2 regions of the Pseudoalteromonas qingdaonensis genome follow, and region 2 is predicted to be linked to the other one. Evidence: predicted binding sites of a transcription regulator. Region 2 holds the regulator's gene; the other holds the start of a gene.

What was found. Region 2 encodes sigma-54, which starts transcription at its own class of promoters, with help from an activator protein. Its sites were predicted from a motif close to GTTGGCACGNNNNTNGNNT; they were not measured.
Region 1: the regulator sigma-54 is predicted to act here: its motif matches at 6,119-6,137, upstream of WCN91_RS00310 (P-II family nitrogen regulator).

Annotation. Positions count from the first base shown of each region.
Region 1 is NZ_JBCGCU010000001.1:64,136-72,234, reverse strand. Features, by position in the region: gene serA (phosphoglycerate dehydrogenase) at 1-992, opposite strand, end outside; gene rpiA (ribose-5-phosphate isomerase RpiA) at 1,006-1,659, opposite strand; gene WCN91_RS00330 (5-formyltetrahydrofolate cyclo-ligase) at 1,708-2,307, opposite strand; gene WCN91_RS00325 (hypothetical protein) at 2,320-2,865, opposite strand; gene WCN91_RS00320 (S10 family peptidase) at 3,382-4,920, opposite strand; gene WCN91_RS00315 (dTDP-4-dehydrorhamnose reductase family protein) at 4,981-5,862, opposite strand; gene WCN91_RS00310 (P-II family nitrogen regulator) at 6,185-6,523, shown strand; gene WCN91_RS00305 (ammonium transporter) at 6,535-7,764, shown strand; gene WCN91_RS00300 (YqaE/Pmp3 family membrane protein) at 7,853-8,014, shown strand.
Region 2 is NZ_JBCGCU010000005.1:108,244-116,342, reverse strand. Features, by position in the region: gene mgtE (magnesium transporter) at 85-1,443, opposite strand; gene WCN91_RS06395 (HPr family phosphocarrier protein) at 1,554-1,820, opposite strand; gene rapZ (RNase adapter RapZ) at 1,826-2,671, opposite strand; gene ptsN (PTS IIA-like nitrogen regulatory protein PtsN) at 2,777-3,223, opposite strand; gene hpf (ribosome hibernation promoting factor) at 3,225-3,512, opposite strand; gene WCN91_RS06375 (RNA polymerase factor sigma-54) at 3,538-5,025, opposite strand; gene lptB (LPS export ABC transporter ATP-binding protein) at 5,049-5,774, opposite strand; gene lptA (lipopolysaccharide transport periplasmic protein LptA) at 5,771-6,301, opposite strand; gene lptC (LPS export ABC transporter periplasmic protein LptC) at 6,291-6,845, opposite strand; gene kdsC (3-deoxy-manno-octulosonate-8-phosphatase KdsC) at 6,842-7,393, opposite strand; gene WCN91_RS06350 (KpsF/GutQ family sugar-phosphate isomerase) at 7,393-8,099, opposite strand, start outside.

The DNA.
Region 1 (8,099 bases), on a different contig from region 2:
GCTACTTCTGGGAAGTTTACAGCCGTCATGCTTGAACCGTTATCCGAGTATTTGGCCAGCTTGCCAGCTACCTCGACGCCAATGCTTTCCTGGGCTTCTTGAGTTGAGCCACCCACATGCGGAGTCAAAATCACATTATCGAATTGGCGTAGTGGCGAGATAAACTCTTCGTCGTTTGACTTTGGCTCCACCGGGAATACATCGATGGCGGCACCTGAGAGGCTTTTATCTTCCAACGCTTCGGCCAGGGCATCAATATCGACTACAGTACCGCGTGAGGCGTTGATCAGTATGCTGCCTTTTTTCATTACCGCCAGTTCGGCGGTGCCGATCAGGTTTCTTGTTTGCGGTGTTTCCGGTACGTGCAGGCTCACCACATCTGAGCTTTGTAATAACTGAGTCAGGTTTTGGATCTGCTGGGCGTTACCCAAAGAAAGCTTGTCTTCGATATCATAGTACTGCACCGTCATGCCGATGTTTTCGGCCATGATGCCAAGCTGGGTGCCGATATGGCCATAACCTATAATACCTAAGGTTTTACCTCGGGCCTCAAATGAGCCTTCGGCGGTTTTTAACCATTGACCGCGGTGAGCCATGGCGTTGCGCAAAGGAATACCGCGCAATAACAGCAGGATTTCACCAAGGACTAGTTCGGCAACCGAACGGGTGTTGGAAAAAGGCGCGTTAAATACGGCGATACCGCGTTGTTTGGCGGCGCTTAAATCCACCTGGTTGGTGCCGATGCAGAAGCAACCCACGGCAATCAGTTTTTGTGCCGCGTCCAGTACCGCGTCGGTGATTTGCGTGCGTGAGCGAATACCCACAATGTGGGCATCACTGATACGCTCGATAAGCTCATTTTCAGGTAACGATGTTTTGACATAGTCGATATTGCTGTAGCCGTTGCGCTTAAGTGTTTCAATTGCGCTTTGGTGTACGCCTTCCAGCAAGAGAATCTTAATTTTATCTTTTGCTAACGATACCTTACTCATGTTCCTCATTCCTCTAACGTGTAGTTGGGCCCTGTGGCGTGCCGATGATCACAGTGTCGGCGCCGCGGTGGGCGAATAGACCATTGGTAACCACACCAACAATCTGATTTAAAGTCTGTTCCAGTGACTTGGCATCGGTGATCTGCAGGTTGTGCACATCTAAAATCACATTGCCGTTATCTGTCACAACGCCTTGTCGATAAACTGGGTCACCGCCAAGTTTTACAATTTCGCGGGCCACATAGCTGCGAGCCATGGGGATCACTTCAACGGGCAGTGGAAAATCGCCCAAGGTGTCGACCAATTTGCTGCTATCGACGATACAAATAAACTCTTTAGCCACGGCAGCAACGATTTTTTCGCGGGTTAACGCGGCGCCACCGCCTTTGATCATTTCGTTGTCGGCATTGATTTCATCGGCACCATCAACATAAATGTCTAGGCTATCAATATCATTTAATTCAAATACTTCGATGTCTAGGGCCTTTAGGCGCTCGGTCGAAGCTTGCGAACTTGATACCGCACCGCGGATATCGTCTTTCATTGTTGCCAGGGCATCAATAAAGTGATTAACCGTTGAACCGGTGCCAACACCAACTATGGTGCCTTTTTTTACATAATCGAGAGCAGCCCAGGCGGCTGCTTTTTTCATTTCGTCTTGAGTCATGTTGTGCTCGCAAATGAGTTAATAGCTAAGGTTGTGCATATTGTACCACTACCTGTGAGGGCAATAAATTCGCTCTGGGGTGACAATGTAATCTAATGGCACATCCCAACTGGCCACCGGCAGCGCATCTAGGTGCTGACATTGGTGCGCCACGCCGATTAATTTAGGGCGATGGGACGCATCCGGCGGTATCTGGGCAAAGGTGCGGTCGTAATATCCACCACCCATGCCTAAGCGATTACCCTGGCTATCAAAAGCCACCAAGGGGGTTAGGATAAAATCCAACGCCGCAACGGGGCTTACATGACTGCAATTCAACTCGGGCTCCAAGATACCATAGCGGTTTGTGGTCATGGGTGAATTTTCTTCATACCTTTGGAAGAGTAAATGCACCTGGGTAAAGGGGTGTAATATGGGCAAGAACGGGGTTGCTTTATTTTGCCAGAGCCATTGAAATACATAGTCTAAGCTAGGTTCTCCATCATTGCTTATATAGGTGCCTACTCGAGCGTTTTTTGGGTCTTTTATAACTTGAGAAATATTAATCTTCAGCGCTTTTGCGGCACTTTTTTGCTCTTCTGGAGTTAGCTCTTTGCGTAAATTTCGCATTTGCTTTCGAATGTCAACACGTTGCTCGTTAAATTGCATAGTGATCTTACATTAAAATTTAAACAGTTCGGGATAGAAATAGTCCACACCTAGTATGGCCAGCAGCAATGTGATCAGTACCAGGATAATTATTAATAACGGATGGCGATACAGGGACGGGCTCGGCGTTTCTAACTCATCATCCAGGCTGAGATCCAATGCCAGTTCATCATTATCCTTGCTTTGTTGCTGGCTCAGAAGCTGTTCGCTAAAGCGTTGATCCATATCGTCTAAACGCTCTTCAAGGCGGATCAAACTGCTAGTGATGTAATCTAAGGCTGCAAGCACTTGTTCATCTGCCCCGCTGGCGCCCGGCTGTGAACTTTGCGCGGGTACGACGATGCCCTTTAATCGGGTCTGAACACCTAGACTCGCCAATACCTTGGCCTGTTTAAGCGCCTTGGCCTTTTCACTGGCAGGAAAAATGGCCTTGCCGGCAAAAAACGCCTCGACCTGATGCTCGGCCAACTTAAGTTTTTGTTGCAGCGCCTTGGCGGCTTGCTCCATGCTTTGGTCTTTATCTAGGTGAGCAAAGAGCAGACGATATTGTTCACTCATATATTTCCTATGGTGATCATTGGGAGTGCCAGCGGCGACTCGGTTACACTTAGGCTTGAGTATAAATCCTTTTATTTAAAAAGAAAAAACCAAGCAGAGGCTATAAAAGCAATAAAAAACGCCGCACTAAAAAGCGCGGCGTTGTTGCGGTTTAGCTGAGCTCAGGTGCTTAGGGTCTGTTTATCTTTGCGGTTTACTTTATGTTCAATCTAAACGCATTCTGATGAATATAATCACTAATTTATGTGGTCAAATTCATCCATGAAGCTTGGTTACATCGCGCATCCATGCGCTCACCTCGCTAAGCTGCGAAGCATTGCTTCGGTCTTGCTCGCCTATGTTCATAGCGAGTAACACAGAGCAGGATGCGTTTAGATGAACCCGTAGGGCAGCGCTTGTAGCGCATTTCTACTGTGTTGTTACATGTTTATGTAGAATAACTACACCACACATGTGCCGCCTTGTATAAATACACTACAAACTGCTGCAGAAACGAACAACAAAGGTCAACAGACCCTAGTACTTGGCCGCTTCCCCTTCAGCCGGTAGGGCATTGATAATAAAGTCGCGCAGGTCGTTGTTTGAGCTCTCGAGATCAGCGCGACGCAGATACATCATATGGCCACTGCGGTAGCCCTTAAAGCTCAAACGCTCTTTCATCTTGCCGCTTGGGTCAAGTTGCCACATGGTGTATTTGGCATCGAAATAGTTGGTGGCACCGTCGAAATAACCGGCTTGAACCAGCACATTCAGATAAGGGTTTTGCGCCATGGCTAAACGCAGGTTTTCACCCGTATTGTTGTTGCTGCGATCCCAAGGGTGAACCGAGCCAAACATATTGTATTTAACGTCGGTTTTATAGTTAAGCTCTTCACGCAGATAGTAGTTGATGGCCGGGGTAAAGGAGTGCAACCAAGAGGTTAGCTCGGCCCAGTAGTCCGGGCGGTCGCCGGCGTTGCGCTTATCTATGCCCAGGTAACGTGAGTCCAGACGGCCCACTGTTTTACCCTGGCTGCGCAGCAACTCTTTCCAGAATGATGAGGTAGGAATATCCAGGTTGTTGTTTTCCACGTAAGTCGGCGATACACCGGCGTAGCGGGCCATTTGCGCAACAATACGCTGCTTTTCTTCGGCGCCGATAAAGCCGCCTTTTGCTATGGCTGGGATCAATTCGTTAACGGTAAAGTCTTCAACCTGAGGCAATAGCTCGTCCAGGTCAAGGGCTTGTAGCTCGGCGTCCAGCGCCTTGTGATACCAGGCGGTAGCGGCAAAGTAGGGCAGGCGGTTGGCCGCTTCTACCGGGCCTTCACGCTTGATACCAATCTCGGTAGGCGATACCAAGACTACGCCGTTAAGATACATCCACTGACTGTTTTGCAGCGCCAGCGCCAGACCTGCAACTCGGGTGGTGCCATAGCTTTCACCGATTAAAAACTTAGGTGAGCGCCAGCGATTGTGGCGACTGACAAAGGTATTTACCCATTCGGCCAGGTATTTAATGTCGGCGTTCACGCCAAAGAACATGTCTTTTTGCTGATCGCGACTAGGCAGCTTGCCATCGGCACCGGCCAGCACACGTGAATAACCTGTATTTACTGGGTTCACATAAAGAATGTCCGCTACATCCAGGACAGAATAAGGGTTCTCTTTTACGCCATAAGGCTGTACCGGGTAACCTTCATCGTCAATTTTTAGCACCTTGGGGCCGGTGTAGGCCAGGTGCATCCAGACCGAGGCTGAGCCCGGGCCACCGTTAAATGAAATCAACAGCGGGCGCTTGGTATCGTCATCCACACCGCCGCGCTTGTAGTAGGTATAGTGCAAGGTGGCGACTGCATCGCCGTTCTCATTCCATACCGGCTGAGTGCCGGTTTCGGCACTATAAGAAATACGCTCGCCGTTAATGCGGGCCTTATGCTCGGTAATAACCTTGCTGTCGATATCGATTTGGCGACCATGGGCCGCGGCATTATGTTGGTCTACCTCGGCCAGAGCCGATGGGGCGATGACCACGGCCAAAGACAGGGCCACGGCTTTTAAATGGGTTGAAAACATGATTTACCTTTTAGTTTTTATCTTTGCTCCATTAAAGGAGCTTGCACTGGAAACTACAAGTTATTGCGATAAGTGGGGTGTTAGCACCGCGGCGATGCGCTTAGCAAAATCACTTTTTATTTCAATTCCCTGTGCGCCAAGTCGGGTGTCTTTAAGGGCACAATCCAGCGGACGCGTAGCGCTGGTGATGGTATCTGTTGCTGCGGCACTTAGGGTGCTCGCGTCCAGACCCAAAAGCGGCGCCATGGCTTTAGCCATATCCAGCTTGGTTAAGCGCTCTTTGGCACTAAGGTGATAGATCCCTTCTAGCTCAGCGCCCAAGGTGGCTATGGCGTCAGCTAAGGCATTGGCGATATCCGCTGTGTCGGTGGGAAAGCGCTGACATTCGTTATCGAAGCGAGTGGCGCCTTTTTGCAGCTGCTCAGCAATAACGGTCACCGCCGACTCACCAAGATAACCAACCTCACCATAGAGCACAGGAATGCGAACTATGGCCGCGCTCGGGTAGTGCGCCTGTAATAAGGCTTCGCTGCGTGCCTTGGATTGACCGTAAAGATTTAGCGGGTTTGTTTTTGCATCCTCAGCATAGGGTGGGTTGCGGCCATCGAATACATAGTCAGTGCTAATAAAAATCAGCTTGCAATTGAACTGCGCACAGCACTTGGCGATATGCTCGGTGACTGCGCAGTTAAATTGGATGCTCTGCTCGGGGTCATTATCGAACTTATCCGGATTGCGCTCGGCGGCGCTATGAATAAAAAAGTCCGGTTGATGCGTTGCGAACAGGGTGCTGATGGCCTCTTTATCAAATAGATCTACCTTGATTACGGGCGGCTGCGCGCGGGAAAAGCCCAGGCCTATCACCTGATGATTGGGAGTTAGGTGTGTAAAAAGGGCGCGGCCGAGCAGTCCGGTGGCACCGGATACTATGATTTTTGCCATAACTTGGGTCTCTAAATGCAGGGGAAAGTGGCAGCCTAGCTGTGGTGAATAACAAAGTCAAAGAGTCCATTGTCCTTGCAATGTAATTCAATTCCCGCCTTAAATTAGCGTGCTAAACAAGCCCAGACTTAAGTTGATGCAGCGCTGTATTAACAGGTCTGCACTGCTTTGGTTAAAACCCTCTTTTAGCGCACCAAGTTGGTGCGTTTTTTATGCGCTCAAAAATATATCCTATTGTTAACTAAGGAAAAACAGTTTTGGCACAAAGGTTGATTTTATATGGAGGAAGAATAATAAACCGAATTGCCTACGAGGGGGCCATATGAAAATGATCATTGCCATCATCAAGCCATTTAAGCTCGATGAAGTGCGAGAAGCGTTAGCGGAGCTGGGAATAGAGGGAATGACGGTAGTGGATGTGAAGGGTTTTGGCCGCCAGCGCGGACATACCGAGCTCTACCGCGGTGCCGAGTATAGGGTGGACTTTATTCCCAAAATTAAAATCGAGATTGCTACGCGTAGCGACAATGTGGAGCGAGTAGTAGAGCTGATCACCCGGGTTGCCAACAGCGGCAAAATAGGCGACGGCAAGATATTTGTTTTCGATCTTGAGCAAATCGTGCGCATCCGAACGGGTGAGCTTGATGAAGAAGCGATTTAGGGGGCGCAGTCATGGAAAACACCATAGTTGAATTACAATTCTCATTGAACACCTTTTACTTTTTGATCTCCGGCGTGCTGGTTATGTGGATGGCGGCGGGTTTTGCCATGCTGGAAGCCGGACTGGTGCGCTCGAAAAACACCACAGAGATCCTGACTAAGAACGTCGCCCTTTATGCCATTGCCTGCACCATGTTTTTGCTGGTTGGCTACAACATCATGTATGTAGGCAACAGCGAGGGCGGTTTTGTGCCCAGCTTTGGCTCCTTGATTGGCACTCAGGCCAGTGACGCAGACCATGCGTTGGAGTCTGATTTCTTCTTCCAGGTGGTGTTTGTGGCCACAGCCATGTCCATTGTCTCCGGCGCCGTAGCCGAGCGCATGAAACTCTGGGCTTTTTTGATCTTTTGCGTGGTTATGACTGGCCTGCTCTATCCCATTGAGGGTTACTGGACCTGGGGCGGAGGTTTTCTGTCGGCAATGGGTTTTGTCGACTTTGCCGGTTCGGGTATAGTGCATGGCGCCGGTGCCGCTGCAGCCTTGGCCGGGGTGTTAATGCTGGGTGCGCGTCGCGGTAAATACGGCAAGCATGGTGAAATCTATCCCATTCCCGGTTCAAACTTACCCCTTGCTACTTTAGGTACTTTTATCCTGTGGATGGGCTGGTTTGGCTTTAACGGTGGCTCACAACTGCTTATTAGTGATGCAGAAAATGCCACCGCGGTGGGCAAAATCATGCTTAACACTAATGCTGCAGCGGCGGCCGGTGCCATTGCTTCCTTACTGGTATGTAAAACCTACTGGGGCAAGGCGGATTTGACCATGGTGCTCAATGGTGCGCTGGCGGGGTTAGTGGTGATCACCGCAGATCCGGCCTCGCCATCACCCTTGTTGGCGCTCTTGCTTGGTGCCATAGGTGGCATGGTGGTGGTCTTCAGTATTGTGGTCTTGGATAAGATGCATATCGACGACCCTGTGGGGGCTATTTCGGTGCACGGCGTGTGCGGAGCGCTTGGTCTGATGCTGGTGCCCCTGTCTAACAGTGAGGCCAGCTATACAACCCAGTTTATCGGTATCTTCTGTATCTTCGGCTTTATCTTTGTTGCATCCTCTTTGGTGTGGGCAATGTTAAAAAGCACGGTGGGGATCCGTGTCAGGGAGGAAGAAGAGCTCAATGGCATGGATCAACATGATTGCGGTATTGATGCCTATCCCGAGTTTGTATCGGTACGTTCAAGTTAAATATAGGATATTGGCTAACGCGGCGAGTTTGTCTCGCCGTTTTTTATGACTATAATTTTATTTTAAGTTCCTTTAAAAGGTTCCAAACATGGACAATAAATTACTGCTGATCATACTTTCAATCTTTTTGCCGCCGGTTGCTGTATTTCTTAAGGCCGGTGTAGGTAAGCACTTAATTATCAATATTATTCTGTGCTTCCTATTCTTTTTACCTGCAGTTATACACGCTCTATGGGTATCAACTCGCTAAGCTAGTCAGGCGCAACCCCGCGCTTGGATAAGTTAATAAAAGTCAGTACCAGTTAAGCTAGTCTCGGCTAGCCTTAACCCGCACC
Region 2 (8,099 bases):
GGCAATATGCTCCTGCATTGCTCTACTACCGCCATCCATGGCGGCAAAGACCGACTTACAAGCATGGCGGTAAAGGCCGAGCGGCTAGATCAAGAACCAGGTAGCGGTGCCGAGGAAGGCGAAGATACCGACTATATCTGTGACCGTGGTAAGAACTACATTGCCGGCCAGGGCCGGGTCTATATCCATGCGTTTTAACACTAATGGGATCACTGCACCGGCGATACCGGCGGCCAATAGGTTCATAAACATGGCAAAGGCGATCACCAGGCCTATGGTGAGATCCCATTTCCACAGGGCAATGGCGCTGCCTATAAGTATCGCCCACAGTACGCCGTTCAAGGCACCGATGGCCAGCTCCTTGGTCAGTAGGAACTTTTGGTTGGTCTCATTGATATGGCCTAATGCCAGTCCACGAATAACCAAGGTCAGAGTTTGCGAGCCGGCAACGCCACCCATGGACGGCACTATGCCATTAAGTACGGCTAAGAAGGGTAAAATACCCAGGGTGGTTTCGAAAAAGCTGGCAACAAAGGCTGCCAACATGGCGGTAAGCAGGTTTACACCCAGCCAGATCGAGCGTCGCTTGGTACTTTTCACAACCGGCGCAAAGGTATCTTCTTCATCGTCAAGACCGGCCAGGCTTAACATGCTGTGCTCGGCACTTTCACGGATAACGTCAACGATATCATCAATGGTGATACGACCGAGCAGATGGGCCTGATCATCCACTACTGGGGCTGAGATCCAGTTATGACGTTCGAACAGCTGTGCTACTTCTGACTCGTCCATGCTAATGGGAATGACTTCGCATTCTTCGTCCATTACCTCACGCACTATGGCGTCAGGCATATTGGTTAGCAAGGCGGTCAGTGGCAATGAGCCCAAAAAGCAGTTGTCTTTATCGACCACATAGAGCTCATCCGTGCCCTCGGGCAGCTCGCCTTTTAGGCGCAGGTAACGCAATACGACATCGATGGAAACGTCGGGGCGAATGGTCACGGTATCCGTGTTCATCAAGGCCCCGGCCGAGCGCTCCTGATAAGACAGCGCCGTGGTTGCCCTGTCTCTATCTTGGCTGTCCATCGCCTCGATTACGTCTTTATAAACGGGCTCCGGCAGGCTTCGTAGTACTTCACCGAGATCATCGTCGTCCATGTCCTCGGTCGCCGCGGCAATATGCTCCGGCTCCATGCGCGCAATAATGCTAAGACGTACGTCTTCAGACAGCTCTTCGAGTACGTCACCCTGAACGTCGGGATCGACTAAGGCCCAAAGCTTGGAGCGGGTTTTATGCGGCGATGATTCGAGTAAAAGGGCGGTGTCGCAGGGCGCTGTTTTTGCTAGAAGCCGACGTACATGAACAAATTGGCCGCTATTGAGTGCTTCAGTGATCTCTTGAAGTGGTTGCAGCGGATTTTCTTGTTCATAGGCTTCAGGCATAGGCATCCCTTGTCGATAAAAATGGAAGAAACGCACTGATAAGCGAGCACTTACAAGCGCTTAGTAAGTTTACCTTAACTCAGACTAAGATACCAAAGGTAAATGAGGGGTTATTCTTGTTCGTGAAACTTTTCTGCGATTAACTTCCCAATGGCGGCGAGCGCACCTTCTTCGTCGCTGCCCTCGCACACCACTTTGACTTCTTTACCTTGGCCGCTTTCGAGCAAGAGTAAGGCGAGGACGCTGTCGGCCTCGGCGCTTTTCTCCCCCTGGTACAGGGTGATCTTAGCATCAAAGTTCATTGCCAATTGTGCCAGCTGTGAGGCGGCACGGGCGTGCAACCCCAGCTTGTTTTGAATAACAAAGGTGGCTTCCATCAAGTCTAACCCTCCTGCTCGCGGTGGCGAATTTTCACGTTAGGGTGGGTGTCCATAAAGCGCTCGCCCAGAGTTTGCGCCAGATACACGGAGCGGTGCTGACCACCGGTGCAGCCTATGGCTATGGTCAGATAGCTGCGATTATTGCGCTCTAAGTGTGGCAACCAGGTTTGCATAAAGGTTTGAATTTGCCAGGTAAATTTTTGTACTATGCCTTGACTGGCAAGATAGTCTTTGACCGGTTGGTCGAGGCCGGTTAAGGGCTTAAGCTCCGGCTCCCAATGTGGGTTAGGTAAAAAGCGGGCATCGAATACATAGTCGGCATTTTTTGGTATGCCGTGTTTAAAACCAAAAGACTCGAAGGTAATAAGCAGTTGCTTGTCTTTTTTACCCAATACCTTTTCACGTATCGTCTCGGCCAACTGGTGCACACTTAACTCACTGGTGTCTATGATAAAGTTGGCATGAGTGATCAATACATCCAGTAGTTTTTTTTCTTCGCGTATGGCCAAGTCCAGGGGCAGGTTTTGCATCGACAAGGGGTGCAGGCGCCGGGTTTCCGAGAAACGTTTGATCAGGGTCTGCTCGTCACTGTCTAGGTAAAAGAGTGTCGGTTGTGAAAACTCTGGTAGGTAACCGAGTAAATCGCTGAATTCTTGTTCTTCTTTAGGAAGGTTGCGAACGTCGATACTGACGGCAATTTTATCGTAATTGTCGGACACGCTGCGCACTAGGGAGGGCAATAGGTTGACTGGGATATTATCGACACAGTAGTAGCCGAGATCTTCAAGTACATGCAGGGCGACGGATTTACCCGAACCGGAGCGCCCACTGACAATAATTAAATCCACTTATCCACTCCTTGCCGAGCCAGATGCTGGCATTAAAGTTAAACACTCGAACTTATCAATCGGGCTTTTCAGCCGTACATTCAGCCGAACTTTCCGTGTCGCGCCTTATACAACCATTAACTGGTACAGTTCCTGGTCGCTGGTGACCGATCTTAGCTGCTTACATAATTGTTTATCTTTAAGTTTATCAGCAATTTTCGCCAAGGTCTTGAGATGTTGTTCGCATTGATCGCCTGGTACAAGCAGCGCCACAAAAATATCCACGGGGCGATTGTCGATGGCGTCAAAATTGATTGCTTCACGACTGGTGACAATAATGGCTAGGGTGTTCTCTATGCCTTCAAGGCGACCGTGTGGAATAGCCACCCCTTTTCCTATGCCAGTGCTGCCAAGCTTTTCACGAGCCAGAAGGGAGTCCAGTATGGCTTGCTCACTGAGGTGGGGGATATGTTGGTGTGCTACCTGAGAGAGGTATTCCAACATTCTTTTTTTGCTATTAAAAAGGACCGCAGCCTTGCTGCAGTCCTTGGAAAAAAGTAAATCTAAGCTCATTTTAATGACGAGACAATTTCTCTTTATGTTTGATTACCTGGCGGTCTAATTTGTCAATTAAGCCATCGATCGCCGCGTACATATCCTGATGCTCTGCGGTGGCAAACAGTTCGCCGCCGTTTACATGAAGAGTTGCTTCTGCTTTTTGGTTCAATTTCTCGATATCGAGAATAACATGCACATTATTAATGTGGTCAAAGTGACGCTCTAATTTGGCAAATTTACTATTTACATAGTTGCGAAGAGAGTCTGTGATTTCTACATGACGACCGGTAAGATTTAATTGCATAAGCATTTTCCTTCTTGTCTAACGTCTATATCAAGCTTTTACGTTGATTTGACGGTGGTATGGCCAACGATTCACGATATTTTGCAATCGTCCGTCGAGCCACTTTGATTCCTTGCTCTGCTAGTATGTCGGTAATCTTGCTATCGCTTAACGGTTTTACAGGATTTTCCGCGGCTACTAGCTTTTTGATCAATGCTCTAATCGCTGTGGATGAGCATTCACCTCCATTCTCGGTATTCACATGGCTGGAGAAAAAGTACTTTAACTCAAAGATCCCACGTGGCGTGTGCATGTATTTTTGTGTGGTAACACGAGAGATAGTCGACTCGTGCATTTCCACCATTTCTGCAACGTCGTTAAGGACCATTGGCTTCATTGCTTCTTCGCCATGTTCAAAGAATGCCTGTTGTTGCTGCACAATGCAATTAGTTACTTTAAGTAAGGTGTCATTGCGTTGCTCCAGGCTCTTTATAAACCATTTTGCCTCTTGCAAGTGAGAGCGAATAAATTGGCTGTCACTTTGTGATTTGCAGTTGCGACCCAGGGATGCGTAGTGATCGTTCACACGTATCTTCGGCATGCTATCGGGGTTTAATTCCACCTTCCAGCGACCCTTGACCTTCTTCACCGATACATCCGGGATCACATACTCCGACTCTTCGCGTACTATGGTCGCGGCGGGCTTGGGATTCAGGCTGTGTATCAGTGTCATCACCTCTTTTAACTGCGCTTCTTTAAGCTTAGTCTTTTTCATTAAGGTGCGGTAGTCACGGTTACCAAGCAAATCAATATAGTTACAAACTACCTCTTTCGTCTCGTTAAGCCAAGGGGTTTGAGATGAAAATTGATTGAGCTGGATCAACAAGCCCTCTTGTAGTGAGCGAGCGCCAATACCTATAGGATCAAACATTTGAACTCGCTTAAGCACGGCCTCTATTTCGTCGAGTTCAATCTCTTCTTCCAGCTCATCATGGTTGATGCTGTCGAGCAAGTCCTCGGTGCTAACGGTAAGTAAGCCGTTGTCGTCGATGGCTTCGATAATCGCGGTGGCAATGGCTTCATCTATGGCGCTAAAAGGGGTGAGGCGTAATTGCCACATCAGGTAGTCGTGCAGGGTTTCCGTGGTTTCGCCTTGATAAATAGACTCATCATCTGGCATGGGCCCAGATGAAGCGACCGGTGCGGCACTGATATACTCGTCCCAGGATACATCCATGGGCAGATCATCGCTGATCGAGTCATTGTTGAGGGCATCGCCGCTTTCAACTTCGTCCTGATTGCTTGTGCTGTTTTGGGTGTCACTATCACTGTCAGCCGCCGAGTTTTTATCGCGCGGCAGGTCGTTATCGCCGTAATGCTCTTCTTCGATTTCGAGCAAGGGGTTGGCATCAAGTGCTTCTTGAATTTCTTGTTGGAGATCCAAAGTACTGAGCTGCAACAGGCGGATAGCCTGCTGCAATTGGGGGGTCATTGTTAATTGCTGGCCTAGGCGCAGCTGTAATGATTGCCTCATGTACTCTAACAATCCTTTTGTAATTAAAGTCTAAACTGCTCACCTAAATATACATCGCGTACGGTTTGATCTGCTAATACCTGTTGGGGAGTTCCTGATGCGATTAGCTCGCCATGGGAGACGATATAGGCAGTTTCACATACATCTAATGTTTCGCGCACATTGTGGTCGGTGATAAGGACGCCGATGCCACGGTTGCGGAGGTGTTCAATGATTTTCTTAATATCTAGCACCGAAATAGGGTCAACACCAGCAAAAGGTTCGTCGAGCAGAATAAATTTCGGGTTAGCGGCTAAGGCGCGAGCAATTTCCACGCGACGACGTTCGCCGCCGGAAAGCGCCATGCCTAAGGAGTCGCGAATATGCTGAATATTAAACTCGTCCAGCAGGCCTTCAAGCTCGCGCTCGCGGCCGCTTTTATCCAGATCCTTACGGGTTTCCAAAATGGCCATCAGGTTCTGATAAACGGTCAATTTACGGAAAATCGAAGACTCTTGCGGCAAATAACCTATGCCTAAACGGGCGCGAGAATGCATGGGCAGCAGGGTGATATCCTGTTCGTCTATGCTGATCACCCCTTTGTCGCTTGGCACCAGGCCAACGATCATATAGAAGGTGGTGGTTTTACCGGCGCCGTTAGGGCCAAGCAGGCCGACTATGCTGCCAGCTTTGACTTCCAGGCCCACATCCTTGACCACTTCACGGCCCTTATAGCTTTTTGCCAGCTTTTGCGCCTTCAGCGTGGTCATGGTTGTTCCTTCTCTTCTTGCTCATCATTTTGCGGTGTGAGCGTGGTTCTTACGCGAGTGCTCGAATCTTTATCTTTTTCGGCACTGATCAGCTGCTTGTTTATATCATAGCTGATTGTCTCGGCGATTATCTGTTGATCGGCCATGGCTATTTTTGCAGTGCCGGAAATCTGCAGCATTTGCGTAGCTACATCGTAGCGGATTTCCTTGGCAGAAGCGGTGATTTGCGTACCATCTTCCATGGTTTCGCTGTAGATGGCTGGGTTGCCGGTGGCAATCAGCAACTGCTTGTTATCACCTAACTCAGGGCGACGGTGGGCCTCAAGGCGATCCGCCTTGATTTCTCGTTGACCATGAACAATGTGTACATTTTTATCAAAAATGGTGATATTTTCTTTGATCAGCGCCTGCTGTTTATCGGCGTCGATCTGTACTTCCGTCACCGTGCTCGGTTGTTCCGCCCAGGCATTTACAGCCCCAATTCCGAACCCCAAACCTATGATTAATGCTTTGAATTTACTGGTCATAATATACCGTTCGCGTATGTTTTATTAGTTCCACTATCTCTGTATTGATATCCGCTTTCAAGCCCTGACCTGTGATCAGGAGATCTGGCCCCCTGAGCTCAACACTTTGCTCCGATTCCATACGTTGGGCACCAATGTCTATTTGGATAGCTGCTGCTTGGACCTTTTCGATCATTGCCCCTGGTATTAAATTGGTGGCGATGACGTTGCTTTCCAAGATCAAAATATTGTTATTGTAGAGTGTCGCTTCATCGGCGGTTACACGCCAGCGTTCACCTTCGTTATAGAGAGTAAATACCGGCTTCTTGAAGTGGGTAAAACCCAGCTCGTCGAAGAGTTCCATATGCTCAGCATAAACTGTGTGGCTTAACGCCCCCTGATCGTTATAGCTGCTTTGTCTAAGTCCGGTGGCAATATAATCCGGGATAGAAATGGTATCGCTGCTGCTTGTTACCGTTTTTTCCGATTGCATATAATAGGGTGCCCATAGCCAGGCCATAAGCGCAATAAAAACGATGGATATCAGCACCCGCGCCATATTCATGAGCTGGTACCCTCAGTGCCCAGGCTGCCGCCCTTGGCCAATATCAGCAGGTCAGTTAGTTCACGCACTGCCCCAAAGCCGCCTGGCAGCATTGTGGTGTAATGGGCAATACGTTTCACCAAAGGATGGGCGTCATTAACGGCCACGGCAAAACCTACCTTTTCCATTACCGGTAAATCCGGGCCATCATCACCTATATAGGCAATCTGCTCATCACTCAGATTAAGGGTTTGCTTGAGTTCGCCGTAGGCGTCGAGCTTATGCTCTCGGCCTTGATAAATATAAGGGACGCCCAGGCTTTCCATGCGGGTTTGCACTATTTGTGACTGGCGGCCGGTGATCACCGCAACTTGGGTGCCGCTATTCAATAAAGCCTTAATGCCAAAGCCGTCTTTGGTGTTGAAAGCTTTGAGTTCTTCCCCCTGATTGCCCAAATAGATACGACCGTCGGAAAACACGCCGTCGATATCGCAGATAAGTAATTTTACCGCCTGAGCTCTTTGCCAGGCATCTTGCTCTATGGGCTGATACAAATCGGAAAATTGCATTAAATCACTCCCGCCCGCAGTAGGTCTTGCATATTCAGGGCGCCAATGGGGCGAGAGTCTTGGTCGATGACGATAAGACCGTTGATACGCTTTTGCTCCATGATATTAAGCGCCTCGGCGGCCAGCATATTGGCGGTGGCCGTGGTGCAATTTGGTGTCATCACCTCAAGTAAGGTGGTGCTATGTATATCTATGCGCTGCTCCAGCACGCGGCGCAGGTCGCCATCGGTGAAGAGGCCAACCAGCTGTTGTTCGTCATTGATTACCGCCGTCATGCCCAGACCCTTGCTGGAAATCTCCAACAAGGCTTCTTTAATGCTTTGCGATTGATGTGAGCGTGGCACGCTGTCGCCGCTGTGCATAACGTCGTTAAGCGTTAGCAATAAACGTTTACCCAGGCTGCCGCCGGGGTGGGACAGGGCAAAATCATCGGCGGTAAAGCCCTTGGCTTCGAGCAGGGCAACGGCGATGGCATCGCCCATGGCTAAAGTGGCCGTGGTACTGGCGGTGGGAGCCAGGCCCAAGGGGCAGGCTTCCTGAGAAACGCCGATGCAGATATGTAGATCTGCCAGGGTGGCCATGCTTGACTGGGTATTCCCTGTCATGGCCACCAAGGTTGCACCAATGCGCTTAATTACAGGGATGATGCTGACAATCTCATGAGTCTCGCCGGAGTTAGAGATTAATAACACCACATCCTGGGCGG